Regions from separate parts of the Novosphingobium sp. TK46 genome, predicted to be linked through region 2. Evidence: riboswitches for the same ligand, from Rfam matches in the RefSeq annotation. Region 2 holds a riboswitch; each other region holds the start of a gene.
What was found. Region 2 has a riboswitch for cobalamin ahead of ACXJ1Z_RS11110 (TonB-dependent receptor). Riboswitches for the same ligand answer to the same signal wherever they lie in the genome.

Region 1 (10,549 bases), 1.4 Mb from region 2:
CCGAGCAGACATCCGCATACCCTGTCGTATTGGCGGCCAACCCGCTCGTCGCAGGGCACGCTGCCGTGCTCGTCGGCACGCGCGACTGCTGGTCGTCCATGTCGAAGATGTAGTTGTTGCGCAGTTCGTTGTCGGTGAACGCGGAGTATACGGTCGAGGCGAACAGGCGGTGATCGGGGCTCGGCTTCCACTCCAGCTTGGCCGAACCGGAGTAGTTCTTGCGCGTCAGGCGATAGAGCTTGTTCTCGGTTTCGCGGGCCCATACACGGTTCGCAAAGTCGGGACGGCGATCCTCGGGCACGACCTCCCAGTCGGTCTCGGCATTGTCGGTCACCATGTCGCGCTGGTAATAGCTGCCCGAAACCAGCACGCCGAATTCGCCCAGAGAAGTGTCGAAGCGATCCGAAAGCACCAGCTGGCCCTCGTATTCCTGCCGCTTGCCAAGCTCGACATAGCCGCCGCCCAGCTTGCCGGCGATGTGGAAGCCGCGATAGTCGAAGGCGGATCGGGTGATGACGTCGACGTTGCCCGAGATCGTCTCACCCGTCATGTTGGGGGTGACCGCCTTGCGCACGACGATCTGCGAAGCGATGGCGGACGGGATGGAATCGAAACGCGCGTCACGCCCTTCGGGGCTGATGATGTTGATCCCGTCGATCGACAGGGTCGTCCAGTTGATCTTGCCGCCACGCAAGTTGATGTAGCGCGCCTGGCCCTGATCGCGCTGCACGCCCACCCCCGGCAAGCGGCTGACCGCCTGGGCGACGTTCTGATCGGGCAGACGACCCACCGCATCGGCGGCGATCACGCTGACGAGCGCGGGCGATTCCTTCTGGATGCGCAGGGCCGAGGCGATCGATTCCGCGATCGGGCGCGAACCGTTGACGATGATATCGCCGTCCGGCGTCGGCGTCGAAGGATCGATGGTGGTGGTCGCCGCGCTCCCGGCGGCACTGGGCGTCTTCACCTCGGGCACCGGGTTCTGTGCGAACGCTGTCGGTGCACCCAGCACGGTGCATGCGGACGACGCGATCAACAGCGCGCGTGTCGACAGGAACGCGGCACGCGGCCGCGCAAGAACAGTGCTCATGAATTTTGCCCCCAGAACAGGAGAGCGCGTGCCCTCATGCGTGTGGGGCGCCGCTAGCTTAGCCGCATGACACAACGGTTACAGTCGAGACGTGTCAGCTGCCTCACAATGTTTCGAATTGTTGCACGCTGCCGTGAAGCAATGAGTGTGTGTCGCCGGATAACGGCCAGCTTCACCCGTATCGAGACAGCCGGTCCGATAGTCTCGCCAGCAGTCCGACCGTCGATCGACTGGCGCCTGACGCCAACACGTATGTGCATGATGCGGGAATTGTCGTAGTGCTATCCGCGACATCTCAAGTCGTGTCTGCTAACCTGCCACGATGCCTTTTTCCAAACTACGCCTTCCACTGGCCTGGTTGACGGTCGGCGCGACGATGATCGCGCCAGCCATCGTGCCGGCCGCAATGTCTCCGATCCTTGCCGGACTGCTGTTCGCCTGGCTGCTCGCCATCATTTTCTGGGCGGCGTTCGGCGTCGTCCACGAAGCGGAGGAGCTTGCCGAGATAACCGGCGAACCATTCGGTACGCTGATCCTCACCTTGTCGATCGTCATCATCGAGGTCGCGCTGATCTCCGCGGTGATGCTGGGTTCCAAAGCCGTGCCGACGCTGGGCCGGGACACCATGTTCGCGGTCCTCATGATCGTACTCAACGGGGTCGTCGGTCTCGGCCTGCTGGTCGGCGGCCTGCGCCATCATCAGCAAAGCTTCAACCTGCAGGGCGCCAGCGCCTATCTGGCCGTGATCATACCGCTGGCGGTGATCGCGCTGGTGCTGCCCAACTTCACCACGTCCACCGCCGTCGGCACGCTCTCATCCTCGCAATCGGTGCTCTTCTCGCTTCTGACGATCGCGCTCTATGGCTTGTTCCTGTGGCTGCAGACTGGCCGGCACCAGGGTTTCTTCAAGCCCGCGGGAACTGACGCGGTGGTCGAGGATGCCAGCGCCCTGCCGCACCCGGGACGATCGGGCACGCTGATCCGCCACGTCGTGCTGCTGCTCGCCAATATCCTGCCGATCGTCATCCTGTCGAAAAGCCTCGCCAAGTTGCTGGACGCCGGCATCGAAGCGCTGCACGCTCCGATCGCGCTGAGCGGTATCATCATCGCCATGATCGTGTTCACGCCGGAAGGCATCTCCGCCTTGCGCGCGGTCGCCGCAAATCAGCTCACCCGCGCCATCAACCTATGCCTCGGCGCCGCGACATCCACGCTTGGACTGACCGTTCCAGCCGTCCTGCTGATCGGGATCATCGCCGGTCAGCCGGTCGTGCTTGGCCTGTCGTCCGCCAACATGGTCCTGCTCTCGGCTACGCTGGTGCTGAACGGCATTACCTTTTCCGGCAGCCGCACCACCATGCTGGAGGGCGCGGTCCATCTTTCGATGTTCGCCGTCTTCCTGATCCTGGTATTCAGCCCCTGATCGACGCCTGATCGCCTTGTCGGCGGCGCCGTGCATGCAACTCGGCGGCGACAAGCAACGCGTCCAGATCTTCGCGCCCGATGTCGAACGTCTCGTGCATGTCGGCAAGCGCGGCATCCAGATCCTGCGGCAGCAAGCCCACTGCCGCCTGCATCGCGATCGCCTGCTCACCCTCGATCGCCGGTCGATGGGGAAAGGAGTGGCCCGTCGCCCGGTGGAAGAACGTAGCCAGCGAAAGCAGCGCGATCGAATTGAGACCGACCGGCGCGAAGGCGAACAGATATCCGGCCGAGTGGATGTCGTGACTGCCGATCACGGCGGTCAGCGCGGCCGCGCCCCCCGGAGGGTGGAGGCAGCGTAGCAGCGACATCACCAGGATCGCACCACCCACCGCCACCCCTGTGGCGATCGCAAGGTTCGGGATCGACTGGAACGCAGCGACGCCCACCAGGGTAGATAAGACATTCCCACCCAGCACCGACCATGGCCTGGCGAGCGGACTGGCTGGCACGGCAAACACCAGCACCGCCGACGCGCCCAGGGGGGCGACGATGACCGGCAGATCCGCCTTGCCGAGCGGCAACTCGCTGCAAACCACCACCGTCAGGGCAATGCAGACCATAGCCCCCGCGCAAGCTGTCAGGCGATCGCCGATGCGGGCGCCGGCAAGGAGGGGCTTGAACAGACGATCACGCATGCGGAAGGGTCAACTCGGCAACAACGAAAGCTTTACCCATCGAGAATCGGTGCGGGCATGCCTGCCCGGCATCGTGCGTCACCCGCCATCCATGGCCGGCTCGATCGCAAGGATCTCTATCGCATCGGCCTTGTTCGCAAAGGCGACCCGATCACCGACTTCCGCGTCCATGATCGCCCGGCAAAGCGGAGCGGAATACGCCAGCAAACCCGACTGCGGCGCTGCCTCGTCGTCACCGACGATGGTGAAGCTTTGCCGTTTGCCGTTCAGCGCCAGGGTGACGTGCACGCCGAACGCGACGCATGAACCGTCCGGCGGATCCATCAGCCGGGCCGTCGCCAGACGGGTGCGCCAATAGCGCAGCTCTCGTCTGGCAGCCTTGATCTCGGCCTCGTCCGCAAGAGCCGACAGAGCGGCTTCAAGCTCGGCCACCTTCGCGTCGATCAGCGACAACCCGCGGGCGGTGACGATGTTGGGGCCCGGTGGGAGCGGCAACTCGAACTTGGGTTCGAGATGCTCATCATCCCCCTCGCGGCGAAAGGCGACACTCATGGCTGGACTGGATCCTCAAGCGTCGTCACCGGCGGCGTCTCGACCGCCGGAAATGTCGCCTTTTTCCGGGACTATTCGCCCGCTGGTTCCTTTTGAACGGCCTCGGTCTTGCGCGGCTTGCGCGCCTTCTTCTGCGGCGCGGGTTCGGGAGCGGCGACAGCTTCCGGCGTGGGCGCTGCGGCAGCCTTGCGACCAAGGCCAAGCTTCTTGGCGATGTCACGACGACGCTCGCTGTAACCTGGCGCGACCATCGGATAGTCCGGCTTGAGCCCGAACGCTTCGCGATAGCTTTCCGGCGTATAGCCGTGGCCGGCGACGTGCCGCTTCAGGCTGCTGTACGGCTTGCCATCGATCATGCTGATAAGAACATTCGGATCAGCCAGGCTGCGGCGCGCGGTTACTGCCGGCGTCGGCTTTTCCTCTTCCGCCGTAGCGGGCGCTTCCTGTCCAAGACTTGAAAGTGCGGAATACACCGACGTGATCAGCGAGGGAAGTTGGTCACTGGGGACGCTGTTATTGCTCAACATGGCAGTGACGATATCGGACGTCATCTCGAGCAGGTTGTCGTTATCAGCCAATTCAACAATCTCCAGCAAAGGGCAAAACCACGTAAGCGCCGCAATCTCATTCGGCAAGCGTGCTTAACAATCAATCAAGGGCCGTTTTGTTCACATCCGGCACGGCATTGTAGAATGAATCCGCATCGGGCCGGATTATAGATTGCATTGCGCCGGCGATGTTCAATCGAGTTGGGCGGGCGGTTCCGACGGCGAAGTGTCTTTTACTTCCGGTGCCAGGCCCTCGGGCACGAACGGTCGAACGCTTGGCGGCGGCCCCGTCATACCCGCGGGATCACCGGTTCCGCGTCCATGCAACTCATCGATCTCGGCCTGCCGCCGGCTTAGATAGAACGCGCGGGTCGCGGCGTATGGATCGGGCGAATTGGCGTGCAGATCCTTCAGCGTCTTGTCGAATTCGGAACGATGGTCGAGCGCGCCGAGTACGCCGGCCGGCACCGAATACGTCAGGCTGGTGAACGGGCTGCCCACGCCGACCGGCAGGACCAGCCGGTCGATCGCACCGCCGAACAGATCGCGCACGGTTGTCGGACCGACGATCGGCAGGAACAGGAACGGCCCGTTCCGCACGCCATAGTATCCCAGCGTATTGGCAAAGCCGTTGGAGCGTCGGGGCAGACGAAATGGCTTGCGCTTGGCCACGTCGACGAACCCGGCGACGCCGATGGTCGAATTGATCGCGAAACGCCCCGCCGTTTCCACCGCTTTGCCCGGCTTGAGCTGAAGCATGTAGTTCAGGAATACGATCGGCTCGCGAAGATTGTACAGGAAGTTGTGAATGCCCTTGCGCGCGACACGCGGAACGGTTTCCTTGTATGTCCGTGCCGCAGGACCCATCACCGCGTCGTCGACTTTCTGGGTGATCGCGAACGCTTCGGCGTTTACCGCTCGCAGGGGATCGCCCGGCGTGTCCTTGCGCCCGGCGACGACGATATCGCCTGTCCGCGTATTCTCGCCCGGCGGCACCGCTACCGGCGATACCGGCACCGAGGGGGCATTCGGCTCTGTCGGCAGCGGCGGGAGCACGATGGTCGGCGGTGGCGCGGGAACGCGCGACGGATCTTGGGCCAGCGGCTCCGACGAAGAAGCCGGTACGGACGATGCAAGGCTCGCGGCGCCGACCCAAGCGTGCGTCGTCTGCGGCGGCTCCAGCGGTCCGACCGCAAGCAGCACCGCACTCGTCAAAATCAACATCAGCGCCCATCATCCTGTTGGCCGCGCTTCTTCCCCTCGAATTGCGGCAGATCGCGACATGCCCGTTTACGACTTTGTAGGACAGAAGATTCGCGATCGGTGACGCCATGCGATGGAGGTTCTCGACAAGCGGCGATGACGACCCTGCGCGCCGCGCCGTTGAGCGGCGGCCCGTGTGCAATCAAGCAAAAATACCAATGACATGGTTCAACCGTGCCATTGCGGGCAAGGCACCTGATCCCGACGAAAGGGTGTCGAGCCACAGCCGGGTTCGCTCCAGGGATCCAGACAATGCCGCAATCGTCCGAGCAGTATCTGGAGCAGGCGGAACGGCACCGTACCAACGCGGCATTGGCGATCAGCGGGCATGATCGCGACGGCCAGCTGCAACTTGCCGCGATCTACGAGGCGCGTGCGAACTTCATCGAACAGATCGCACGAAACACCGTGCCGGCTTCACGCCTGGAGCATGCGCAGACACCATAGGGGGCAAGCCCTGCCTGCAACGCGGGAAAACCCAAGGCGGGCCTATGTCATGCATCGCCGTCCAGCCCGCTCCATCGGTACACGACGTAGCTGACCAGCCAGCAGGCGATGAACAGGCCGATGATCAGGAAACCCAGCGTATTGAACTGGGCCGACAACACGCCTGCCTGGGTCCATACGCCGCCGGTAAGGCCCAGCTTTTCACCCAGCAACGCCACCGTCTGGATCGAGCCGATCACCAATGCCACCAGCGCCGAAATCGCGGTGATGGTCAGGTTGTAGTACAGCTTGCGGATCGGCTTGACGAAGGCCCACTCGTACGCGCCCAGCATGATGACGCCATCCATCGTGTCGACCAGCGCCATCCCCACCGCGAACAGCGCCGGGAACACGAGGACCGTGCCCAATGATACGCCATCGGCGGCATGCGCGCCGGACAGACCCAGAATCGCGACTTCGGTCGCGGTGTCGAAGCCCAGGCCGAAGAGGAACCCCAGCGGCGCCATGTGCCAGCTGCGACGGACCAGCCGGAACAACGGTCGCAGCACGCGTGCGATCACCCCGCCGCCCGCCAGCAGCATGTCGAGATCCTCTTGCGTGTGCGAGCCTCCTTTCCGCACATGCTGGAAACGCGTCCACAGACCGCGCAGGATCGCCAGGTTCATGATGGCGATGGCGAACAGGAAGCCCGCCGACACGATCGTCGCGATCACGCCCCCTTTCGCACCGATCGCCTCGAAGTCGGTCAGGGTGGTAGCGGCCAGCGCGATGGTGGTCGCCGCGATCAGGACGATCGCCGAGTGACCGATGGCGAACCACAGCCCCACCGTGATCGGTCGCTGGCCATCCTGCATCAGCTTGCGCGTGACGTTGTCGATAGCGGCGATATGGTCGGCGTCCACCGCATGACGCAGCCCCAGGCTCCAGGCGAGCAGCGCAGTGCCCAGCATCAGCGTGTTGCCGTGGAACGCGCTCAGCGCCCAGCCCCACGCCAACAGGTTCGCGCCGACCAGCAGCACGAACAGCACGGTGACGCGTCCGCGCAAGGTCATGGTCGCCGGCGTCATGCCCAAGCCCATATCGAAGCGACTGCCCGGCCCGCATCGCTCGCGACCGGCCTTACCTGCGCCTGTTGCATATCCCTGTCCAACCCCGTCGGCGTCAGCGATCCTGGCAAGGGGCCTCCGTGCGAACGGCCGGATCGTGCGTACCGAACGGACGCCAGTCAGCGCCCGGCACACCGATGCCGGTGCGGCCCCCGCCGCACGTTGCGTCGCTCAGACGGAGTCATTTTCCGTGCCTTGGCCAACCCCTGGACCACGGCAAGAGCGACCAGACGCCGGCAGGTCTCCTGGCTCACGGGTCAAGGCTTGATGCATGGCCTTCCCAGGCCTCGCATGTCGCAGCGTCCGGCCCAGTGGCTGCCGGCGTGCCGTCTTGGCCGCCAGCGTATGCATCGCGCTCACCGCTTACAGTTGCAGGGACAGCCGCGGAGTTGAAAGGAAAACCCTTCCGCACCGCATTCCCTATTAAGCCCCTTTCGGGACACCGGCGCGATCTTGCCCTGCCGATTTCGCGACCGGGCCACTCATCCTTATGCGGGCGCAAGGGACCGCGCAAGGGACGACGCGCGCAACTCCCGCCTTGCCCCGGCGGCTCGGTGCCGGTATCGCCCGATTGTCCCCAAGGTGGCCTGCCATCGTGGGGACGTAGATCGCGCCGGTGCCTCGCAAGAGGCTTAAACGGGAATGCGGTGAGAGGGGCCGGGCTCCTCAACTCCGTGGCTGTCCCTGCAACTGTAAGCGGCGAGCGCGATGCACATCGTCTTTCCCCAGACCGGGAAAGGCAGCCACTGGGCCGGACGCTGCGACATGCGAGGCCTGGGAAGGCGTGCATCGTGTGACGACCCGCAAGCCAGGAGACCTGCCGGCGTCTGGTCGCTCTTGCCGTGGTCCAGGGGTTGGCCAAGGCACGGATGAACTTTCCGTCTGAGCGACGACATGCAACGCGGCCCGGGGCCGCAGCGGCATGGTCGCGCCGGGTGCTTTCGCGCCTGCCCGCCCGCGCGTGCCGCCCGTCGAGCCATGCCACTGCGCAAGCTCGGCCTGCCCCGTGTCGCGCAACGTCGCCGGCGCGCAAGGATGATCGTCTTGAGCAAAGTACCCACCACCGTCATCACCGGCTTCCTGGGAGCCGGAAAGACCACGCTGATCCGCCACCTGCTGACCCATGCGGGCGGCCGTCGCCTGGCGCTGATCATCAACGAATTCGGCGATGTCGGCGTCGACGGCGAACTGGTCCGGGGCTGCAACGACGACGCCTGTCCCGAGGACGACATCGTCGAACTGGCCAACGGCTGCATCTGCTGCACCGTCGCGGATGATTTCCTGCCGACGATGATGAAGCTGCTCGACCGGCCCAATCCGCCCGAGCACATCATCATCGAGACCTCGGGCCTCGCCCTGCCCAAGCCGCTGGTCAAGGCGTTCCAGTGGCCGGACATCCGCACCCGTTCCACCGTCGACGGCGTGATCGCGCTGATCGATGCAGACGCGGTCGCCGCCGGTCGTTTCGCCACGGACGAGGTGGCGCTCGCCGCCGCCCGCGCCGCCGATCCAAACCTCGATCACGATAGCCCGCTCGAGGAACTGTTCGAAGAGCAGCTGGGCTGCGCCGACATGGTCGTGCTCAACAAGACCGATCTGGTCGACGCAGCGGCGCTGGCCCGGGTGGAAGCGCAAGTCGCCGCCGAGATCCGCCCCGGCGTCAAGATCGTCCGCGCGGATCACGGCGCCGTCGATATCGCCGCCCTGCTGGGCATCACCGCCGCCGCCGAGGACGATCTTGACTCGCGTCCCTCGCATATCGACGGACTGGACGACGACCACGATCACGACGACTTCGACAGCTTCGTCCTGTCCGGCGCCGAAGTGGCGGACCTCGACGCGCTGGTCGCGACGATGGGCACGCTGATCGCGCGGCACGACGTGCTGCGCATCAAGGGCATGGTCGCCGTCGCCGGCAAGTCGAGCCGCCTGGTGGTGCAGGCGGTCGGCCCGCGCATCCAGCACTTCTACGACCGCGCCTGGGCGCCTGCCGAGCAACGCCGCACGCAGCTGGTGGTGATCGGGCAAAAGGGCCTCGACCGCGAAGCGATCGAAGCGGGCCTTGCCGGCCTGCTCGGAGCCGTCACCGCCTGATGCACCTGCTGTCCGCCACCCCCGGCACGATCTCCAACGGCGAGGAGGCGATCGATCTCGACCAGTCACCTGGCGATATCGTGATCCTGACGGTCGCGGACAGCGAGCTGGCCTGCTTCGCCAAGGCTGCGGCCACGCTCGCCCAAGCCGAGCCGGGCGCGCCGAGCGTGCGCCTTGCCAACCTGCTGCAGCTCAAGCACCCCTACTCGGTCGACCTGTACGTCGAGAAGGTGATCGCGCACGCAAAGTTCGTCTGCGTCGTGCTGCTGGGGGGCAAGAGCTACTGGCCCTACGGTATCGACGAGATCGCCGGCCTCGCGCGCACCAAGGGGATCGCCTTCGCCGCGCTGGCCGAGGGGCGAGAGATCGACCCGGCGCTCGATCTGGCCGGCACTCTGCCCGAGCCGGTAGTGGGCCGCCTGCGCGAATACATGCGACAAGGGGGTATCGCGAACGCGCTGGCGTTCCTGCGCACCGCCGCGCGCGCGATCGGTCGCGATTGCGGCGCGCCCGACGATCCGGTGCCGGTGGCCGACGCCGGGCTTTACATCGCCGGGCTCGACCGCCCCGGCCTTGCCGATCTGAAAGCGCGCTGGAAGCCGGGTGCGCCGGTCGCCGTGCTGGTGTTCTACCGCGCGCTGATGATCGCGGCCACGCTGGAGGCCATCGATGCGATGGTCGCAGCGCTGGGGGAACGTGGCTTCAACGTCGCACCGGTCTATGTCCGGGCCTTGCGCGAGCCGTTCGTGCTCGAGTGGCTGGGCAGCTTCATCGCCGAAGTAGCGCCCGACGTGATCGTCAACGCCACCAGTTTCGCGGCCTCGTCCTCATCCGAGCCACGCAATCCCGGCGTGCTCGAACGCGGCGATTGCCCGATCCTGCAAGTGGCGTTCGCCGGGGTCGAGGAAGCCGACTGGCGCGCCGCCGCTAGAGGCCTGGGGCCGCGCGACCTGGCGATGAACGTCGCCCTGCCCGAGATCGACGGTCGCGTGTTCACCCGCGCCGTCGCATTCAAGGCGGCGCAGCGGTTCGACGAAGTGACGCAGTGCGGCATCGTCGTGCCACGGGTCGCGCCCGATCGCGTCGCCTTCGTCGCCGATCTCGCCGCCGGGTGGGCCCGATTGCGACGGACCCCCGCCGCGACGCGCCGGGTGGCGCTGGTCCTGGCCAACTATCCCAACCGCGATGGCCGCATCGGCAACGGCGTCGGCCTCGATACCCCGGCCAGCGCTGCCTCGATCCTGGCGAGCCTGCGCGCTGCGGGCTACGACGTCGGCGATGCCCCGCTGGACGGCGCCGCGCTCATGCAACGGATGACGGGTGGGGTGA
Region 2 (10,549 bases):
GAGACGAGCAGGGTTGACGTCGGGCTCGCGCCAAGTCCGCACAGCGGTGCCACCGCCGTGCTGGTGAAAGCGGCGGAGGTGACGTTCGTGGTCAGTGCGGTTCCCGAGGTGGCGCCCGCGGTGTTGGCCCACGCCACCGAATAAGGGATCGCCGCGTTGGCGCCGCTGGCCAGAGTGAAGGCGCTGGTCGTACCGTTGCCGGTGGCCTTGATCGTGTAGCTTTTGCTGGCGGTGTTGCTCCAGACGCAGATGTTGTCGGTCTGCTGCGCGGTCGCGCCACCAGTCAGACCCGAAAACGTGATGTCGTTCAGATCGGATATCTGGACCAGACTGTTGATCGTCGCGTTGATGGTGACGGTACCTGTGGATGTCGCGCCAATAGCGCCTTGGGTGGCGGCGTTGGCGGAGAAGCAACTGACCAGACTGCCGATAGCGACCATGCTGCTGACGAGGCGGCGAAGCGGCTTATCAGTATAAGTAGTCATACTTAAATACCTTATTTTAGACATCCGGCCCGTTGTTCGTGAAATGCCGCTATAATGTGATGCAAATCTTAGAAACTCATCGTTAACGAGTCCTTTTCGTTGTCGAATAGCGAGGCTTTGTTTTGCAATCGCTTCGGCTGTATCATCGTGATCGAAGCGGCTGCATCCGCATGAACAGCGGTATTGCGCCGGGTTTAAGGCTTGGCGCTGATGCGGAAACCGCCTGGATTCAGACATCCCTGCCCGCATGGCTCAGGCTGAAATGGTCGCAGCGCTTGCGTTGGAGGGGCCACCTCCACAAGACCTCCATCGAGTTGAGCCATCGGGGCGCGGTGAGGTGCGATAATGGTAGCTAAGATATTGGTCGTCGAGGACGAGCGGGAGATCGCGGATCTGCTGGTCGCTTACATCGAGCGGGCCGAAATGCAGGTTCTGCGCGCCACTTCGGTGTCGGAGGCGATCATGATCCATGGTCAGAACGCGCCTGATCTGGTGCTGCTCGACATCGGTCTGCCCGGGGGCGATGGGTTGGACGTACTGGCGGCTATCCGTCGTCGCTCTGGGACGCCAGTCATCATGCTTACCGCGCAAGGCGACGACGTCTCGAAACTTTCGTCGTTCCGGATCGGTGCCGACGATTATGTGGTCAAGCCGTTCAATCCCGCCGAGGTGATCGAGCGCATTCGCGCGGTGTTGCGCCGCGCGAATGGGGAACGTGAGCCCAAGCGGCTGTCCTGCGGACCGCTGAGCATCGATCTCGAGGCTCGACTGGTGAGCTGTGTCGATGGCGAACACGCGAATCGCCGCCTGAACCTGACCCCCACCGAGTTCGATATCCTGGCCCACATGGCCCGCTATCCGCGCCGCGCGTTCTCGCGAGCGGAGTTGCTGGAAGCCGCCGCGCCCGGCAGCGAAGCCTTCGATCGCGTCATCGACAGCCATTTGTCGAAATTACGACAGAAACTCGTCAGCGTCGGCTGCAAGGATATCATCGAGCCCGTGCGCGGGGTCGGTTACCGCCTGTGGCTTGGCGATTGATCGTGCCGCGCATGGCTACGAGCCGTTCGCGACGCGCCCCGCGGTTCCGGCGATGAGCGGGCCGTGCCCGTCGAATCACGACTACGCGGCGCAATCACAGTCCCAGCCTGATCCTCGACGACGTCCCGACGTCTTCGTATCCGGTTTGGCGCACGAATTGCGCACACCGCTTACCATCGTCAAAGGTCGGCTGCACGGCTTGAAGGACGGCATCATCGATCCCGCATCCGGTGAGTGCGACCGCTTGCTGACGCAGATCGATCAGTTGATGCGGATCGTCGACGATCTCGGCGCGCTGGCAAAGGCACAGGCCGGCAATCTGACTCTGGACCTGCGCACGGTCGAGGCATCGCGGATCATCGAACACGCGACGCGTATCGTCAGAATCGAGGCTGCCGAAACGCAGATTCGGCTGGTGGTGACATGCGCGGCTTCCGAGATCCGCTGCGATCCTGTCCGCCTTTCGCAAGCGTTGCTGTTGCTGCTGCGCTCGGCCGGTGAATCGATCGTGGCGCGGCGGGCAAGACGAACCGGCCCTACGCAAGCCGCCGTACTGTCCCTTCGGTTGGAAGCGCGCGACGATGGCTGTGCGGCGCTCGCGGTCAGTTGCGAAGATCCCTGGGAGATCGGGCTAAGGCCGGCATTGGCCTTGTCCCTTATCCACGCGCACGGCGGCAGCGTGGCCGTGAGCCGACAGGGTTTCTGCAACGACGATTTGCAGATCGTCGTGACCCTACCAGCGGCCTAGGGCAGGCTTCAACGCTCGTCGCAGCGCAAGCCGGGCGCGATACGCCTTGGGGATCATTGCTCCGCCAATTTTTGAAAGTCGTGCCAGGTTCCTGCAACCTTGCGCCAAGATGAACGATCTTTTCCGATCACTGACAGTGGTCAAGGTCGCTGGCTGGCCCACGCCTGCTCCGCCATGATCAGAAGAACACGGAGAAGACGCATGACACGGTTCGATAAGCTTGCCCTCGCCACTGCCATGTCGGTGATCCCGCTGACGGCTTATGCGCAGACTGGCGGTACGGCGGAAGCCACGCAGGTCGAGAACCGCATGACCACCGTCGCCGAACCGATCGCCGCATACAAGCCCGCCGCGGCGCAGGCGGGCGTCGAAAACACGGTCGACGCACAGGGCGGTGCTCGCGCCGCCGGTGCGCCGCAGATGACCCGCGATAATGGCGCGCCCATCGGCTCGAACCGCAACTCGCTTGCCGCCGGCGATAATGGTCCGGTGCTGCTGGAAGACACCACCCTGCTCGAAAAGCTCGCCCGTTTCGATCGCGAGCGCATTCCCGAGCGTGTCGTCCACGCGCGCGGCACCGGTGCGCTCGGTGTTTTCCGCGCCACCGCAGGCTTGTCCGATGTAACGACGGCTTCGCTGTTCGCCAGTGGCAAGGAGACGCCGGTCTTCGTGCGGTTCTCCACAGTGATCCACCCCTCCGGCTCGCCCGAGGGCTTGCGCGATCCGCGCGGCTTTGCGGTGAAGTTCTACACGGACCAGGGTAACTGGGATCTGGTGGGCAACAACCTGCCGATCTTCTTCATCCGTGACGCGATCCAGTTCCCGGACATGATCCACTCGCTCAAGCCTTCGCCGGTGACCAACAAGCAGGATCCGAACCGCCTGTTCGAATTCTTCTCCGGCACGCCCGAGGCGACCAACATGCTGGTCCACGTGTACTCGAACCTTGGCACCCCGGCTTCATATCGCACGATGGACGGCAACGGAGTCCACGCGTTCAAGCTGGTGAACCAGGACGGCAAGGTCGTCTTCGCCAAGTTTCGCTGGATCAGCCGCCAGGGCGTGAAGAACCTGAATGGCGATACCGCCAACAAGGCTCCGTTCAATTACCTGACAGACGATCTCTATGGAGCGATCGCGGCGGGCGAGAACCCAACCTGGGATCTCATGATCCAGACCCTGACACCCCAGCAGATCGGCAAGCTGCCATACAACGCGTTCGATGACACCAAGGAGTGGTTGAACGTACCGTTCCGCAAGATCGGCGAGATGACGCTGAACCAGGTGCCCGACAACTTCTTCCGCTGGACCGAGCAATCGGCCTTCGCCCCCGCCAATCTGGTGCCCGGTATCGAGGCTTCGCCCGATCGCATGCTGCAGGGTCGGCTCTTCTCGTATTCCGACACGCAGCGCTATCGCATCGGCGCCAACGTGATGGACCTTCCGGTAAACCGCCCGCGAGTAGCGGTCGTCAACAATAACCAGGATGGGCAGTTGGATGCCGCCGAGAAGACCGGCAAGGTCGACGTGAACTACTTTCCGTCGGTCACGCAGGGCAAGACGGTGAACCCGGCTTACGCGCCGACCCCGACCAGGATCGACGCGATCGCGCAGACGGCGCCGATCTCCAAGACCGAGCCATTCGACCAGGCGGGTCAATTCTACCGCTCCTTGAGCGCGGCGGACAAGGCCGACCTCGTGAAGAACCTGGCCGGAGATCTGGGCGTGGTCACTTCCATGCGTACCAAGGTGGTGATGGTCAGCTACTTCGCGCAGGCCGACAAGGATCTGGGTAGCCAACTGGCACAAGCCGTCGACGTGCCGATGGACGAAGTTGCCCGGGCCATCAGCGAGTACAAGACGGCCCTCCCCGCCCGCTACGAGGGCAAGCAGTGATGTTTGCCCTGCTTATCGCGACCGCCCTCGCCACTGCCCCGGCTCCAGCCACCGGGGCTACGGAGAAGGCGCCGACCGGACAGGCTCGCTCTCAACAGGCGGCAACCCTGCCCTCGCCCGCGCGGCGGCAGGAGTTGCTGTTCGAAGCGGCCAAGCTGGGCCGGGCGGACCTGATCCCCGTGCTGGTGCGCAATGGCGCCGACGTGAACGGGTACGATTCGCGCGGCTTCACACCGCTGATCCTGGCCGCCTACGACGGTCAGGGGGGTGCCGTCGAAGCGTTGATCAAGGCTGGCGCGGACGCCTGCAAGCCGGACCTCAACCAGGGCAACACCGCGCAGATGGGCGTCGCATTCAAGGGTGACGACCGGATTGCCGCGCGCCTGCTTAAAGAAAAGTGCGACGTCAACGCACGCAACAAAGCTGGGCAGACGGCACTCATGATGGCGTCGCTGTTCGGCCGCGCTGCGCAGATCGACATGCTTATCGAAGCCGGCGCCGACAAGGCGCTCGTGGACAGCTCGGGCCGCTCCGCCGCCAGCGTCGCGGACGCGCAAGGCAATCAATCCGTGGCCCGAAAGTTGGATACGCCGTAACGGGCAGCACCGTTTTCGCTCGGCCGGGCGCGGCGCCTGCCGGTATGCCGACCGGCGTAGCCGCGAACGCAAGGCGCGAGGATCACCGTTGCGATCGCGCCGGGATCAGATCGGCCATCCGATCTGGTGATAGGCTGAATCCCAGAACATCCATTCGTAGCGGGTGGCTGTTCGGAACGCCTTGGCCATCGCCGCAACGGTGCCGGGCGACGCGGTGCTCGCCGCCGCATCCACCAGCGCACGCACTCTGCCTGTCGCCTCGCCGAACGCGGGGTCGGCGTACGTGTCGATCCATGCGTCGTATGTGTTCGCTTGCACCGCGATCGGCTTGATGTGGCATCCCACTTCCCAATACACCCAGAAGCATGGGAGGATGCCGGCGATCAGCTCCTCATAGCTGCGGGTTGCCGCCAGGCTGGCAAGGTAGCTGGTATAGCCCAGGCAAACCGGGCTGGGTTCGGTCATGCCCGCAACTGCGGGAGTCACTTCGAAGCGCGCGAAGAACGACTGGTGGAGGACTTCCTCGACCTGCACGGCAACTTTGGCGCCATCCGAAAACTCGAGCCTGCCCGCCGCGGTCGGCGCGCGAGCCGCAGCGATCGCGAGGACGCGGGCGTATTCTGAAAGGTACAGGCTATCTTGCACGATATAGTGCTGAAAGCTGGAGACGGGCAGCGTTCCTGCGGCGAGTTCGGACAGGAACGGCTGCGCCAGGATAGCACGCCGGATCGAAGCGACCTCATCCCACATCGCATCGCAAAAGCTCATTGAGTGATCCTTGGTTGAAGTTGCCCGGACCGCCGTCGCGAACAGCCTCCTTGCAGACGTGAACGAGATGAAGCCCGGCCCGGCAGCCGAGGAGCACCGGCAATAGGCGCTTCAACATACGGTGTCCCCCTGTCTGTTTTGCTGTCCACGTTTTCGTTCGGCAGCCGTCCCGAGTTCGCCGGCCGGCAACACACTGCGGGCTTGCGGATACGACGGACGCTAGCTATCGGGCGGCCGTCCTGCTCGTTCCATGAACGGCCGGGATACTGATCGCGCCGGTTCCTCGAAAGAGGATTAAAAGGGAACGCGGTGAAGGTGATCGACAGCGATGTCGGGCATCCGAAGCCGAGGCTGTCCCTGCAACTGTAAGCGGCGAGCGCGATGTACATGTGTGGCGTGGGCAGAAAGCCACGCCGCCAGCCACTGGGTCGGACGCTAAATCGAGCGAGGCCTGGGAAGGCCGTGCATCAAGCGATGACCCGCGAGCCAGGAGACCTGCCGGCGTCTGGTCGCTCTTGCCTATGGCCCAGGGGATGGCCGCGGCACGGTGAACTCCGTCTGAGCGACGAAGATGCGGCGGGGACCGCAACGGCGTTTGCGCCGGGCGTCTGCGCGTCCGTTCGGCACACCGTCGTCCGCAGATCGTGCGGAGGCCCCCGTCGGATGTCGCTCGGCGCCGGGGGTAAATCGTCATGTGCAGGAATTATCGTAATCACGCTGGATGGAAGACACTCGTTCTGGCCACTTCGCTTTCGGGCATGCCCGGCGTTGCCGTGGCAGAGGATCGAGCAGGGTCGGAGCAGACGGAAGCCGAGGACATTCTCGTCGTCGGTCAGGCAGGTCTGGGGCTCAATCTACCCACCCAGACCGGCAGCCGGCTCGGGCTGACACCGCTCGATATGCCAGCCAGCGTGTCGACGGTGGATGGCGACGCAATTCGGATGCGCGGCGATCTTACCGTCGCCGAGGCGGTATCGCGCGCGCCGGGCATAACCAACGCCTCGAACCAGGGCGACGGCGGCACGGCACTGGCGGCCCGGGGATTTGCGGGCCAGGGATCGGTCCTGCAACTGGTCGATGGGGTCCGCCAGTTCCCCCTGAACGGCACCGTCACGTTCCCGAGCGATCCGTGGAACGTGGATCGTATCGAGGTTCTGACCGGCCCGGCCTCGGTGCTCTACGGGCAAGGCGCACTCGGCGGTGCGATCAATGTCATCAGCAAAAAACCGTCCGATCGGCAGGTGATAGACCTTCAGGCAAGCTACGGATCCCAGAACACAGCGCAACTCGCCGCCGGTGCCGGTGGACCGCTCGGCGATGTCCTTGGCTACCGGATCGATGCAAGTTATCGCCGGTCCGACGGCTATGTGGATCGCGGTCGCAGCAAGTCCTTCGCGCTTGGCGCGGCGCTTGCCTTCACGCCTACCGACGAATTGTCGATCTCGCTACGCGCGGACTACGCGCGCAAGGAACCGATGCGGTATTGGGGTACGCCGCTGGTCGCAGGCCGCATCGACGACCGCCTTCGCCACCGCAACTACGAGGTATCGGACGCCACGATCCGCTACCTCGACGACCGCGAGACGCTGACGATCGAATGGTCCGCGAACGACGCGATCACCTTTTCGAACGCGACGTATCGCATGGATACGAAGCGGACGTGGTACTCGCTGGACCTGTATTGCTTCATCGAGGCTGACGGCGATTGCCGGAACGGTCTGGGCAGCGGGACGCCGGGGAACGTCTATCGCGCAGACAACGTCGGGATCATCCATGACAGCCAACAAGTCGGCAACCAGGGCACGGTCGCGATCAAGACACCGCTGAGCGGCGCGATGGCGAATGACCTGGTGCTCGGCTTCGATGCCAATTACATCAAGCATGATTACGCGCACAACTTCGACTTCTCGACTTACACGGACGAGGTCGATCCCTTCGACTTCGATCCCGGCTTTCTCGCAAGTCGAGACCAGACCCTCCCCCGTTACCGCACGCGCACCCGCGAATGGGCGATCTTCGGTGAGGACCGGCTCAAGCTGAACAGCCGGCTCTCGCTGATCGCCGGGTTTCGCTATGAAGAGGATTGCGTGAAGCGCCGCAACTTCGTCTATACCGATGGCGTGATCTCGGGCACGGCCAACGCGTTTCCGGGTGGCGTCGCGCAGAAGAAGTTCACCGATTTCACCTGGCGCATCGGCGCGGTCTATCAGCCGAGCCCCACGATCTCGATCTATGGCCAATACGCGACCGGCGTCGATCCGATCGGCACGCTGACCACTTTTACCACGAACGCGGCACAGTTCCTGTTCACGAATGCCAAAGGCGATCAGATCGAGGCCGGCATCAAGGCCAGTTTTCTCGATGGTCGCGGATCGGCGACGTTTGCCGCCTACCGGATCGTGAAAAAGGGGCTGGCGGCGCAAAGGGTGACGAACGGTCCGATCGAGCAGATCGGCAAGCAGGCGTCCCAGGGCATCGAAGCCTCGCTTTCGCTTCTCCTCGCCGGCGGCTTCGGGATAGAGGCCAACGGGACGATACTCGACGCCGAGTACAAGAGCTTCCTGAGCGGCAACGTCGATCTATCCGGGAACACACCCTTCGATGTTCCCGAGCGTGCGGGCAATCTGTGGCTGACGTGGCAGGGCGATCGCGGGCTGCGCGCGCAAACCGGGCTGCGCTATGTGGGTCGGCGGTATACCGACACGGCAAACGCTTTCCGCATCCCGGGCTATACCGTGATCGATGCCGGGATCTCCTATGCCGTGACTAAGAACGTCGCGATCGATCTGCGTGGGCTCAATCTGTTCGACGAACGATATGCGATCTCGGCCTACAACAATGAACAGTGGATCCTCGGCCGCCCCCGCTCGGTAGAGGTCGCGCTTCGTGGCCGCTTCTAAGGGCAAGGCTCAAGCGCCGGGTCACAGGATCAAGCGCTGGCTCTATCTTGTCCACCGCTGGATCGGCATCGCGTCCTGCCTCTTGTTCGCCACCTGGCTGCTGTCTGGACTGGTGATGATCTACGTCCCTTTTCCGTCGCTGACGGCGCGGGAGACGGCGAGAGGTCAGGATGCCATCGATTGGCTGCGGGTGAACGTTCAACCGCTCGCCGCGCTGGAGCAGGCAGGCACCGGCCTGCCGCGGTCAATGGCCCTCGAGATGCGCGACGCTTCGCCGGTATGGCGCATCGAACCCTGGACTGGCAGTGCGGTCACGGTCCCTGCCACGGCCGGCGAAAAGCTGGCCCCTGTCGATGCGTCGCTCGCCCGCCGCGTAGCGGAACGGTTCGGCGGCAACCCGGCCGGGACGATAAAGCTACTCGACCGCGATCAGTGGACCGTGGCTGGCGGCTTCGATCGGCACAGGCCGTTATGGAAGGTGTCGCTCGCCGATGCGGTCGGCACCGAACTCTACGTATCGTCTGCCAGCGGCGGCGTGGTGCAGAAGACCGATCGCCGCGAACGTTTCTGGAACTGGGTGGGCTCGGTCCCACACTGGATCTATCCCACCGTACTTAGGCAGAACAACGAGGCCTGGCGGCAAGTGGTGATGTGGGTGGCGGGACCATGCATCGCGGCGATCGTCACGGGAATGTGGATCGGCATCCTGAGAGTGCGGGTCGGCAAGCGCCGTTTCCGCGATGGCCGGATCATACCCTATCGCGGCTGGATGTGCTGGCATCATATCGCCGGGCTGACAGGCGGTTTCGCATTGCTGACATGGATGTTCAGCGGCTGGCTTTCGGTGGACCCATTCCATCTCTTCGCAAGCAGGGGCATCGCAACGAGATCGCTCGCGGTGTACGCGCATGCGTCGCCGCCCCTGCCGCTTGCGCCCTGGAAACTTGCCACGTTGGCCCCGGACGCCAGACGCATGACGATAAACTGGTCTGCGGGTCGCGAGTTGTTAACGATCGATCGAGCCGATGCACCCGTCATTCTGGATGCCCGGACCCTCAAGGCGCCGCAAAGAAGCTGGAACGATCTGCAAGCAGCGGTGCGAAAGCTCGTCCCCGACGCTTCGGTCATCTCCGTGCAACGCCTGACCACACCCGACGCCTATTGGTACGAGGTCGGCTCGCCGCCGAAATTACCGATCCTGCGCGTCCGGTTCGACGATGCTGCCGCCACATGGGTCCACATCGATCCTGACAGCGGCATGCTGCTGGGTGACCTCGACGCGAGACGACGGCTTTACCGGTGGTGCTTCGACCTTCTGCACAAATGGGATCTGAACGGCCTCACGCTGAACCGCCCGTCGTGGGACATCCTTTTGTGGTCGCTCTCGATCGTGGGATTGGTCACGTCCGTCAGCGGCATCTTGATCGCCTGGAGACGCCTCAGGCGCCCCCGCCGCGGCGGCTGACATTGGTTGTCGCCTGCTTGTCCCTTGGCGAAGTACTCGCCGACCAGCTTGGCAGCAGGTTGTTCTACCGCAGCGTTGACGCCGGCCGTGTTCGATGGGTGAACGCTTTGCTAGGTATGGTGGTTTGAACGTAGGATATGCTCACAACATACCGAACTGCGACGCGTTTAGCGGTAAATGAAAATATCGGAGTATGACGAATGCAGCGGCAAGGCCTCGTGGGGGCCCTTCTTGGATGGAAGCGTTCTCCAAGTGAAAGCGGAATGGTGATCACTGTGCAGGCGCTCGCGCCGCACTCGGTCGAAACTGACAGCCATCGTTTTGAGGTTTCACTCGCTCTCAATGATCGGCAGATCCGCTCCCTTGCCCGTGACCTTCAACGCGCGGCCGCGGAGCGGGGCGTCACCCTGTGGGCCAAAAAGCGTTGGTGGCAGCTTTTGTAAGCTGAAGGCGAGGCTGCTCCCGCGTCGTTCACCACCAAAAAAAGGCTCCAAGGCAGCATCGCAGGCTGCCCTATTCCCCCTCGCGACCCTTCTCTGCTTGCCAGTGGGTGCATTTGTTTGACCGAGCCGCGTACCCTCAGCCAAGTCGTTGCGATTGTTGCCAACATACTGCGTATTCTCGATAACCAGCTCATCGAAAATCGACACTTC
Region 3 (10,549 bases), 1.4 Mb from region 2:
TCGGTCAGCGGGATCTCGGTCGTGACTGGATACTCCATCGCGATCTCGACCACGTCCGCACGCAGCATGCCTTCCGCAATACGACGGGCTTGTCCGGGCCGGCCAGCCTTGCGAAAGTAGGCGACGTGGCGAGCGCCACGAACCAGCCGATCGGCCCGCACGCTCAGCAGGTCGGGCGCGCCGGGCCCCAGACCAACACCGTGTATCGTTCCGCAAGGCACGGAAGGGGCAAGAGAGACCAGGCTCATTCGGCGCGGCTCGCCAGCGCGTTGATGGCGGCGACGGTGATGGCGCTGCCGCCAAGCCGTCCCTCGACGATGCAGCAAGGCACCGGTTGCTTCGCCCACAAGGCGGCTTTCGATTCAACCGCACCGACGAAGCCGACCGGACAGCCGACGATCGCTGCCGGCCGAGGACAAGCGGGATCCTCCAGCATGTTGAGCAAATGGAACAGTGCGGTCGGCGCATTGCCGATGGCCACCACCGCGCCGCCGAGATGCGGGCGCCATAACTCCAGCGCGGCGGCCGAGCGGGTGTTGCTCATCCGACGCGCCATGTCCGGCACCTGGATATCATGCAGCGTGCATACGATCGGATTGCCCGCGGGAAGCCGGCCGCGGGTTATCCCCTCTGACACCATGCGCGCATCGCACAGTATCGGCGCCCCGGCGTTCAATGCGGTCCGCGCCGCCACCCCAAAACCCGGCGAGAAACGGATATGGGGGCCAAGCTCCACCATCCCGGCGGCGTGGATCATCCGCACCGCGACAGGCTCCTCGTCCTTGTCGAAGCGAGCCAGTTCGGCCTCGGCTCGGATCATGGCGAAGGACTTGCGATAGATCGCGGCGCCATCGGTTTCATAGACATGCGGCATCAGGAAGCTCCGAACTGGCGCAGGATTTCATCTTGGGTGAGTGCCGTGTGGGAGGGGGGCGCTCCGGCACGCGCCTGGGTGGCAAGGTCGTAACGTCCATCGCGACCGGTCACGGTGATGTCCGCCGGCCCCGGCCGCGCGCAACCCTTGCCGCAACCCGACACGTGCAGCCGTCCTGCGACGAGCGGGGCCAAACGGCGCGCAAGATCCCGCGTGACCACGGTAGCTTGCGGACAGCTTGGTGCCCCGGGACAGGCATCGACATGGAGCAGCGGATCGTGCGGATCGTCCAACAGACCCGCTATGGCTCCGATCGAAACACCCTCCAACAAAACGACGCGCCAAGGCGTGAAGCGGACCGCCACTGCCGACGATTGTGTGATAGCTGCTGCGAGTTCATCGGCCTGGATACGTCCGAAGGCCAAACCATAGGCACTGCCCAGCTCGTGATGGCCTGGCGCAATAGGCTGACGCTGGCGCGATGGGGCGATGTTTCCGGTGGCCCAGGCGGGAAGCACTGGATCGTGTCTTGCCATGCGTCCCGCCGCCGCGCCGCCGCTCGCCACGAACCATCTCGTCAGGGCAAAGAGTGCAGCGACTTCCTGCCCCTCCGCGATGACAATGCCGTGATCCCGACCATCTGCTCTCAGAATAAGTTGGCCGCCCTCCCCGCGCTCGATACGAAAATCACCCGGCTCTTCGCGCAGGGTGCAGGTTGCTCCGGCGTCGATGACGAACCCCATCTTGCCCGGCAGGTCGGGTAGCTCATCGAGCCGTCCGAGCAATTCGCTGGCGATGCGGTGCGTGTCGTCGCCTGCCCGCCAATCAGGTGCGACCATGACGTTGCGACGGGTCTCGCGGATCGGGTCGCGATCTATCAGTGCGCCGGCCAGCAGTCGTTCGATCATGGCGGCCCAGCCCTCCGCGCCGATGCCGCGAAGCTGCAGGTTGGCGCGCCGGGTCAGATCGATCGCGCCGCTGCCGTGTGCCTGCGCCGCCTCGCACACAGACAGAACCTGCTCGCGCGTCAGCACGCCAAGCGGCGGTTTGATCCGGACCAGCAGGCCATCGCCCGCCATCATCGGGTGCCAGGCATCAGGGCACCATCCCTTGATCGCAAAGTCGCTCACCGCGCTTTACGCCGCCCGTGGGCTGCAAACGCAGGCGACACGCTTGGCGGAACCCTGCACGACATGAACACCGGCAACCTCCACACACCTACGGCGACGATGGCGGGGGCTTGCCGGCAGAACCGGTCGGCGCGCGACGACGGGCGGGCATGCCAAGGCACCCGAAACCCGCGCGACCATGCAGCCCCAGCCGCACAGCTTCGTCGCTCAGACGGAGAGTTACCGTGCCATGACCATCCCCTGGATCAGGCAAGAGCGACCGGTGCGCCGGCAGGTCTCCTGGCTCACGGGTCACAGCTTGATGCGCGCCTTCCCAGACAAAGCGCACGCGCCTCGTCCAGTGGCTGCTCTTCCAACGTGGAGAGCTTGCGCATCGCGCTATCCGCTTACAGTTGCAGGGACAGCCGCGGAGTTGGAGGCAAGCCCCCTCACCGCATTCCCGATTAAGCCCCTTGCGGGGGCACCGGCGCGATCAACAAAACACAGGGCTAGCCCCGCACTTCGGCGAAGCGCCTAGACCAAACCGAGCGCCAAGCCAATGGCTCTTGTCGTAGGCTCAGGCCGGAGCTTCGAGGGGATGGAACAGCCGGCCCTTTTCGACGAAGTAGATGATCACCAGCACCGCCACGCCGATGCTCAGGTAACCGACCGCGAGAGGCAGCGTGGTACCGGAATACGACTGGCCGATCGCAAACCCGACCAGCACGGCGCCGATGCTGGTGATGAACCCCTGCACCGATGATGCCGTCCCGGCGATATGCCCGACCGGCTCCATCGCCATCGACCCGAAATTCGAACCGCACAGGCCGATACAGGTCATGCTCGAGGCCTGCAGCACCATATAGCTCAACAACGTCTCGGACCCGGTCGCGATGATGCCGACGTGGATGATCGAAAGCGCGATGAGGCAAAGTACCGCGGCTTGCGAAATCCACCGGGTGCCGAGGCGCTCGACCAGCTGACTGTTCGCGAACGACGCCAAGCCCATCGCCCCGGCACAGATCGCGAAAAGGATCGTAAAGCGCTCCCCGGCACCGAATTCATCGACGAAAATCTGCTGCGCCGATGAGACGAAGGCGATGATGCCCCCGAACGTCAGCGACGCGGCGATCGCATAGCCGATCGAGAATCGATTGGTGAGCGTAAGTCGATAGCTCGATCGCAGGTTCGCCAGCGAAATCGCAACCCGCCCGGCATCCGGCAAAGTCTCCTTCAACCGCAGCAGCGTCCACGCGAGTACGAAGGCCGCAAAGCCGCCCAGCGCATAGAAGATGAACCGCCAGGGTCCGATCGTAAGCAGTGCCTGGCCCAGGGTTGGCGCCAGGATCGGCACGAGGAAGAAGATCATCTGCGCAACCGACATCGTCCGCGCCATCTGTCGCCCGGACGAGCCATCGCGTACGATCGCGACGGCCAGGACCCGAGTTGACGCGGACATCAGACCCTGCAGCAACCGCGCACTCAGCAACGCTTCGAACGTCGCCGAACTTGCCGCAAAGACGCTGGCTGCGACAAATCCGATCAGCGTGGCAATAAGCACCGGACGTCGTCCGAAACGATCGGCGAGCGGGCCATACACAAGCTGGCCGGTGCCGAAGCCAAGCATGTAAACCATCACCACCCACTGCCGGTGATTGGCCGCGGTCACTGCCAGCTCGCGACCGATCTGAGCAAGGGCGGGCAACATCAAGTCCACGCCCAGCGCGTTCACGGCCATCAATGCGGCTATGAAAATGATGAACTCGCGCGGGTACATTCCCGAGGAGGCGTGTTGCGGCTTCATTGTCGTTCTACTCATTGTTCGCTTCGGCATAGTGCGCAATCGACCCGGCTCAGCGCTCCCGTCCGGAGCCCGGCTGATCGGCCATAGCATGCACAGCATGACGCTTGCAGGCACGGATCACCCCATGCTGATCACCAGTCGATCAAGCGCACGGTGCCGGCGCAGCCGACATGCGGATAGACGCTTCACCATACCGTAAAGTTTCTTCTTGCGTGGAATATCAATACTCTTTGCGGACCATCTCATGTTTCGTGGCGGAATGCGGGGCCGATACGATGGATCAATCGTCGCCTTAAGCATCTCGCGACCCCTACCGCACGTCCGCCATTTCCACGGTCGTGACAGCCGGTGTCGTTATCGTTCTAGAGACTTCGCGATAGAGTTCCTCGCAGCGATTCAGCCACCGGTCCCTGGTAAACAAGCGCAGCACGCGATCGCGCGGCGTGCTGCGCGAAATTGCCATGGCCGGAGCGATGGCAGCCGCCAGCGCATCGACATCTCCTGCCGGTGCGAAAACGCCCGCCTCCCCGATCACCTCGCATGCGGCGCCCATGTCGAACGCTGCCACCGGCAGGCCGCAAGCCATCGCCTCGGCGGCGACCAATCCGAACGGCTCGTCCCAGCATGGGGTGAAGAGGAACAGCGATGCACGGCCAAGTTCCGCAGCAAGGCGCTCGCCTGACAGATGGCCACCGTACCGCACATGCGGACCAAGCAGGGGCACGACTTCGGCCTGCCAGTAATCGCCGTCTTCGATGCTACCATAAAGCGTGAGATCGATGCCAGCCTGCCGCGCAGCGCGCGCTGCCAGATGCGGCCCCTTGTTCGGTGTCATGCGACCGCACCATACAGCCTCGGCGTTACCGCGCGCGACGAAGGGCCACTTTGCCGGATCGATCCCGTTATGCAGCACCGTGGCCTGCGCGGGAGCACCTTGCGGCCACCAGGCCTGCAACTGGCGGGCGGAGGTAACTGTCAAGCGATGTCGCGGCGACGGGCTCGCCGAGACGAACCAGTGCAGAGCATCATACGGCGGCACATGAAGCGAGGTGACGGTGGGCACGATCGCCGTGCGCCGCTGCTCCAGCGGGAACCGGTGAAGGCTGTTGTTGTGTACCACGTCGAACCCACCGCCGGCGATGCGGTCACACGCGTCAGCATAGCCGGCGTCCAGGTGCGCGATCAGCGGAGCGGATCCGCGATGCTCCGCCCATGGAAAGGTAGCTTCGTAATGCGTGTCGACCACCGCGTCGATTTCGAAGCGTGGATCGCTGTCGCCCGAGGCGAACAGCGTCACCTCATGCCCGCGATCCTGCAAGCCCTTGGCCAAGTGCCAGCAGTGCGCCTCCATCCCACCGGCGAACGGCTCGGAGATCCGCTGGCGAACGTGGCCAAGGATCGCGATCTTCACGCAGCCACCGCGTCCTTTCTGGTGGGCGCGGTGGCGGTCGAAGGCACGACGTTCGCTTCCAGCCAGCGCAGCACCCGCGCGGTATTGGCGTAAGGTTGGTGGCTTTGCTGACCGGTCAGGGCAAGGTCTTCTTCGCCCGGGGCACGCAGGATGCGCACGGGATGGCCGGGCAAATCCTCGATCAAGCCCATCAGCTTGAAGGCGTGCAGCCAATGCCCCATCGTCCGATAGCCCCACTTGGCTTCGAACAACTGAGCATTGCGCACCACGCTTTCGAGATGGTGCACCGGCGGCATGTGGTGCGGGTGATACTGGTGATACGCCAGACCACCCTTTGCCCACGCGATCGGCACGCCGGCCTTGCTCAGCGTCTTGCCGAAATCGGTGTCCTCGCCGCCATAGCCAAAGTAGCGTTCGTCAAATCCGCCAACGTTCAGGAACGTCGCCCGCCGCATCGCGAAGTTGAGCGACCAGAAGCAGCGATAGTCCTGGCATATCTCGATCCCATCTGGCGGTGGGCCCCGACGATCCGAGTGCTTTACCGCCACTTTCGCGAACGCGTCGCTATTCCAGTCACCCTGTGTCGCACCCCCGGGAAGGTAGAGCACCTCGCCCATCAGAAGACCGTCGAATCCCGTCATGAAGCCGGAGTAGTCGGCGATCAACTCGGGAGCGGGAATGCAATCCATGTCCAGGAAGACGAGGATATCGCCGGAGGCCTCGTGCGCAGCGCGGTTGCGTGCCGCCGCCAGTGGCAGTTCCTCGCCCGCCACCATGATCTGACGGATCGGGAAAGGCGCTTCGGGCAGTTCGTAGCGTTCCGGTTGCATGACCGCCACGATCAGTTCGGTCGGCAGCTCGGTCTGCCGCGACAAGCCGATCACCACGTTGGCCAGATGATCGGCACGGCCCTTTGCCAAGGTGACAGCGGATATCGTGGTCATGGCAGGGCGGGCTCCTTGGGCAGGGGTAAGGGTGAATTCGGGACAGGCGAGTCCCACAGTCGATGGGCAAGATTCTCGAGCCAGGTCGCCGCGCGCAGCGCCGGCGCATCGTCGATCATGTCACGCTGGCGAGCTGGCAAGTGGCTGGCGAATGCTTGCTCCAATGCCGCCGACCAGCCATGCGCGGATGATGGCAGGTGCGGTTGTACGCAGGCGAGGCCGGCCGCCGCCAGCGCCGCAGCCTTGTGGTGCTGCTCGTCGAAATATCGCCACTCCGGCACCGCCAGCCATGGCCGGCTTGAAGCCAGGATCTGCTGACAGGTCGTGTTGCCCGTCGATGCTATGACGAGGTCGGCGGCGGCGATATAATCCGCGGCATTGTCCACCCATCCACGATGCTCGATGTTCGCGGGCTCGGTCGCGTGCCAATCGCGCTGGACCTTGCCGATGGTGATCCACCGCGTGCCGGGCGTCGTCCGAGCACCGACGCCCAGCGGGGCTTGAGCAAAGCCCTCCCCTCCACCGCCGGACAGGACTAGGATCATCCGATCAGTGCTGGATACGCCGATACGCTGGCGTGCTACATCGCGTTCGGGCACGCGCACATCGACGCCCAGCCCCCCTGCGAAGCAGGTCCTGGCACGCATGTCGGCATCCCAGTCTGGCTGAGCAAGTTGTTCGTGGAACGGTGCAAGCAAGCCGGCGGCACCATCATAGGCCGCGCGATGGCCGGGATCGCTGCGATCACCATGTTGCAGCACCTTCACGTGTGGAACCGAGCAAATGCGGGCTAGCTGTGCGATTTCCGCCGATACGTCGCAGATCATCAACGCGGGGTCGGCCTTGTCGAACCACTTGGTGATGGTTGCCATAGCATGCCTTATGCCCGGCCAGCCCAAGGGCGCGCAGTGCAGCGTCTCAGGCGTTCCCACCCAGTCCATCGACCCGGCTTCTCGCCCGGTAGGCTCGAACAACGATGGCAGTCGCACGATCTCGACATGATCGGGCAGCGATGGAAAGATGTCATCGCGCGCGCTGAAGATCGTGACGGGGCGTTCAGGAGGCAGCGCGCGGGCGATCGCGGCGCAACGTTCCGCGTGGCCCCGGCCCTGGTGATGGACGAAGTAGCCGAATGGACGCCTCATGCCGCCTCGCACACGGTCGAAAACGCTGGCGACACCAAGCCAAGCCGGGCGAGCCCTTCCAGGACCCCGCCGGCATGCGAGGCAGTCGCGCGGTACAAGCCATCACGCCGTAGCAAACCGTCCAGTTCACGGCTCGCATTGCCGACCACGATCGCCGAACCGCAAGCGGCCAGCATGTCGGCATCGTTTCCGCTGTCGCCGGCCGCAACGCACTGCGCGAGGGTTAGACCTGAAAGCCGCGCATAATGGGCGATAGCGGCCGCCTTGCCTCCCGCTGGCGAAAGGACGTCGATCAGCCGATCGTGCGAGAAGACCACACGCGCCGCAAGACCGGCCTGGGCCAGCGTCTCTTGGATAAGGGCGGCATCGACTGCATCGCCAAAGAAGCTGATCTTGTGTGGTCCAGCTGTCGCGCTCGGCTGAGGATCGATGGCCAGAGATGCCAGTGTAGCGGCGACGGCGCGGCGATCCCAACCCTGATCGAGGATTGCGGCATAATCCGCGCATTCGATCCAGCCGCCTTTGCCATCCGCCAGCATGATGCGCGTCCCCACATCGACGATGAAGGCATCCGGCAACGGCAAGCGCCATTGATCAAGGATGGCGCAGGCCGCCGTGAGATCGCGTCCCGTCGCGACTGCGAAAGGCAGGTCTGATCTGCTGTGCCAGGCCGCGAAGTCGGCTGCGCCCCGTCTGCATCCCGTCAGCGTGTTGTCGATATCGCAAACCAGCAGCCCCGGCGCCTTTGCTTCGCGGTAGATCTCGACCGACCTTTCGGCGTACCGAGCCCATGAATAGGCTTTGACCCCTGCCCTGCCTGCCGCCGCAAAGCGCTGGTGCATGGCTGTATCCGAAAGTATCGTTGTCAACGCGGCGGCAAGCGCATCCTCGTCGTGCGGATCGAAGATCAGGCCATGGCCGATCCTGTCGATGATCTCGCCCGGCCCGCCATTGCAGGTGGCAACAACCGGTACACCCGCTTCGGCCGCCTCGACCACCGTAAGACCGAAAGGCTCGTGAAACGCCGGATTGACGAAAATGCCTCCCTCAGCCGCCAGTTGGTAAAGAGCCGCAACATCGTCAGCATCGTGCATCGACGGCAAGGCCACCTTCCCGGTTAACTGGGGCGTTCGACATAGTGCCTGCAATTCTTCGAGCACGGCGCGCTCCTCGCCATTGGCGTGGCGGTGCTGTCCTGCCAGGATGACAAGGTTGGCGCTTTCCTGCAGCCACCCGTCCCCAGCATAAGCCCGCAGGAGCGCGGCGAGGTTCTTCTTTCGCACAGGCCTGGCAATCGCGAGGATGATCGGCCGCTGTGGTTCGAGGATCCAATCGCCCAAACGATCCACGATGGTGCCCTGTTTCTTTGTCCGTGGGCGTTGGGGTACACCCGGCGGCACGATCCTTACCCGATCATCCGTCACCGCTTCGTAGCGCCCGATCTGGCAATCAGCTTCGTCCTGCGACGATGCGATGATCGCCGCAGCGGTGCGCAATGCCAAGCGCTCGGCCTCGATCCGCGCTTCCAGTCGCGAACCACCCTCGGAACGTTTGTCTATGCCCAGTGCATGGGGGGTGTAGATGAAGGGAATGCGAAATCGCATTTGCGCCGCAAGCGCCACTGCGGCGGCGTCGGCGAAGTGCGCGTGAATGATGTCGGGAATTTGGCGCAGACCGGCAAGATAAGCGCAGAATGCGCTGGTAAAGGCCGGCAGTTCCGCGGCCAGATCCTCCTTTTCCACATACGCAAGGTTCGCTGTGGCTATTCGGCTGACCGACAGCTTGGGCCCTATCCGATCAGTCTCCTGAGCATGAACCGGGTCCAGTCGCGCGTCTACGAACAGACGGGTGACGATGGTGACAGACGTAACATGATCAAGCGCGGCTTGGTGACGCGCCGCATCCAGCACGTAGGCAATGTGACCTCCGGTATCGGCGGTTACACCAAATTCAACCGGTGGCTTTCGCAGACAGCCCCCCAGCGCGAGATGAATGATGTTCAATGCGGTTCCCTGTTAGCAGGAACCCGTAACCCTTCGCATGCTTCTTTGATCCTAATCTATAAAAATGGTGCCCATGCGGGCAATCGAGAACATAATTAATGTTAATTCGCGGACAGGGAGATGAACTTATCGACTGATATGGGCACCAACAACAGCCACACGTAACCAAGCAAGAATGGCTGCAAACAACCCGTCCGAGCCGGTAGCTATTTACGCAACCACTTGAGATTTCGCGGGTTGAACTTTCGCATCACCGTTGTCGGCGTGGCTATCGCGGATGCTCTAAAGACGAGGCACCATGCTCATCCGCGCGGGCTATAACCTGGCATTCCAATGCAACGTCGCCACTCCAATGATCGCGATGCTAAACATCCATCCGTCTCGGGTCGCTGATGTGCGTCTGTCAGAATCGCTGAATGCCAGCGATTGCGTAGGTCGGGAGGATTATCTGGATGCCTTCGGAAACGTCTGCACGCGCCTGGTCCTGCAGCCAGGCACCACGATGCTGTCCAGCAGCTTCGTGATCGAGGATGCGGGACTGTCTGATCCCCAACTGGATGCCGAACAACAGCCCGTCGAAAAGTTGCCCGCAGAGATCCTCACCTACCTCGTAGGAAGCCGTTACTGCGATACTGACCGCTTGATGTCCGAGGCATGGTATCTGTTCGGCGGCGTTGCCCCAGGATCGGCCCGCGTGAAAGCAATCGTCGACTTTGTGCATCACCATCTCACATACGGGTATTGTTATGCGCGGGCGACCAGAACAGCATACGAGGCCTATCAGGAACGCGTCGGCGTATGTCGCGACTTTGCCCATCTGGCAGTCGCCTTATGTCGGTGCATGAACATTCCCGCGCGCTATTGTAGTGGTTACCTCGGTGATATCGGCGTATCGCCAGTCGATGTCGCAATGGACTTCCATGCCTGGTTCGAAGTCTATCTTGATGGCCATTGGCACGCCTATGATGCGCGCCACAATGTCCCTCGCATCGGTCGCATTCTGATGGCCGCCGGCCGTGATGCGGCCGATACCGCACTCACGACCGCGTTCGGCTGGGCGCAGTTGCTCCACTTCGAGGTGATCGCCGACGAAGTGTCCAGCCTGTCTGAACGCACGATCGCGCGTTCAACCTCATTGCAGCCGCATGACGGTATCTTACACCTTGTTGCCGCCTAGTTCTCAGCCTGAAGTCCGCGGAGTAGTTTCTCAAAGCTTTTCCAATTTTTGACGGCAGCATCCAAAGGGTTCGCTGAACGAA

Region 1: it holds a riboswitch for cobalamin, as region 2 does, so the genes downstream of both, ACXJ1Z_RS04395 (HoxN/HupN/NixA family nickel/cobalt transporter) here and ACXJ1Z_RS11110 (TonB-dependent receptor) in region 2, are expected to answer to the same signal.
Region 3: it holds a riboswitch for cobalamin, as region 2 does, so the genes downstream of both, ACXJ1Z_RS17870 (ferredoxin-like domain-containing protein) here and ACXJ1Z_RS11110 (TonB-dependent receptor) in region 2, are expected to answer to the same signal.

What each region holds. Positions count from the first base shown of each region.
Region 1 covers NZ_CM143963.1:941,155-951,703, forward strand. Annotated here, with positions in the region: gene ACXJ1Z_RS04360 (TonB-dependent receptor) at 1-1,090, opposite strand, end outside; gene ACXJ1Z_RS04365 (calcium:cation antiporter) at 1,413-2,513, shown strand; gene ACXJ1Z_RS04370 (HPP family protein) at 2,503-3,210, opposite strand; gene ACXJ1Z_RS04375 (GreA/GreB family elongation factor) at 3,289-3,762, opposite strand; gene ACXJ1Z_RS04380 (Ros/MucR family transcriptional regulator) at 3,834-4,340, opposite strand; gene ACXJ1Z_RS04385 (MlaA family lipoprotein) at 4,503-5,534, opposite strand; gene ACXJ1Z_RS04390 (hypothetical protein) at 5,826-6,020, shown strand; gene ACXJ1Z_RS04395 (HoxN/HupN/NixA family nickel/cobalt transporter) at 6,068-7,087, opposite strand; cobalamin riboswitch at 7,345-7,588, opposite strand; cobalamin riboswitch at 7,724-7,965, shown strand; gene cobW (cobalamin biosynthesis protein CobW) at 8,171-9,220, shown strand; gene cobN (cobaltochelatase subunit CobN) at 9,220-10,549, shown strand, end outside.
Region 2 covers NZ_CM143963.1:2,316,134-2,326,682, reverse strand. Annotated here, with positions in the region: gene ACXJ1Z_RS11140 (hypothetical protein) at 1-485, opposite strand, end outside; gene ACXJ1Z_RS11135 (response regulator) at 831-1,523, shown strand; gene ACXJ1Z_RS11130 (histidine kinase dimerization/phospho-acceptor domain-containing protein) at 1,513-2,271, shown strand; gene ACXJ1Z_RS11125 (catalase) at 2,473-4,167, shown strand; gene ACXJ1Z_RS11120 (ankyrin repeat domain-containing protein) at 4,167-4,763, shown strand; gene ACXJ1Z_RS11115 (TenA family protein) at 4,869-5,531, opposite strand; cobalamin riboswitch at 5,793-6,048, shown strand; gene ACXJ1Z_RS11110 (TonB-dependent receptor) at 6,290-8,431, shown strand; gene ACXJ1Z_RS11105 (PepSY domain-containing protein) at 8,418-9,896, shown strand; gene ACXJ1Z_RS11100 (hypothetical protein) at 10,160-10,339, shown strand.
Region 3 covers NZ_CM143963.1:3,748,115-3,758,663, forward strand. Annotated here, with positions in the region: gene ACXJ1Z_RS17860 (precorrin-2 C(20)-methyltransferase) at 1-248, opposite strand, end outside; gene ACXJ1Z_RS17865 (precorrin-8X methylmutase) at 245-874, opposite strand; gene ACXJ1Z_RS17870 (ferredoxin-like domain-containing protein) at 874-2,004, opposite strand; cobalamin riboswitch at 2,257-2,487, opposite strand; gene ACXJ1Z_RS17875 (multidrug effflux MFS transporter) at 2,561-3,787, opposite strand; gene ACXJ1Z_RS17880 (glycosyltransferase) at 4,098-5,198, opposite strand; gene ACXJ1Z_RS17885 (glycosyltransferase family 2 protein) at 5,195-6,142, opposite strand; gene ACXJ1Z_RS17890 (glycosyltransferase) at 6,139-7,287, opposite strand; gene ACXJ1Z_RS17895 (HAD-IIB family hydrolase) at 7,284-9,290, opposite strand; gene ACXJ1Z_RS17900 (transglutaminase-like domain-containing protein) at 9,589-10,467, shown strand.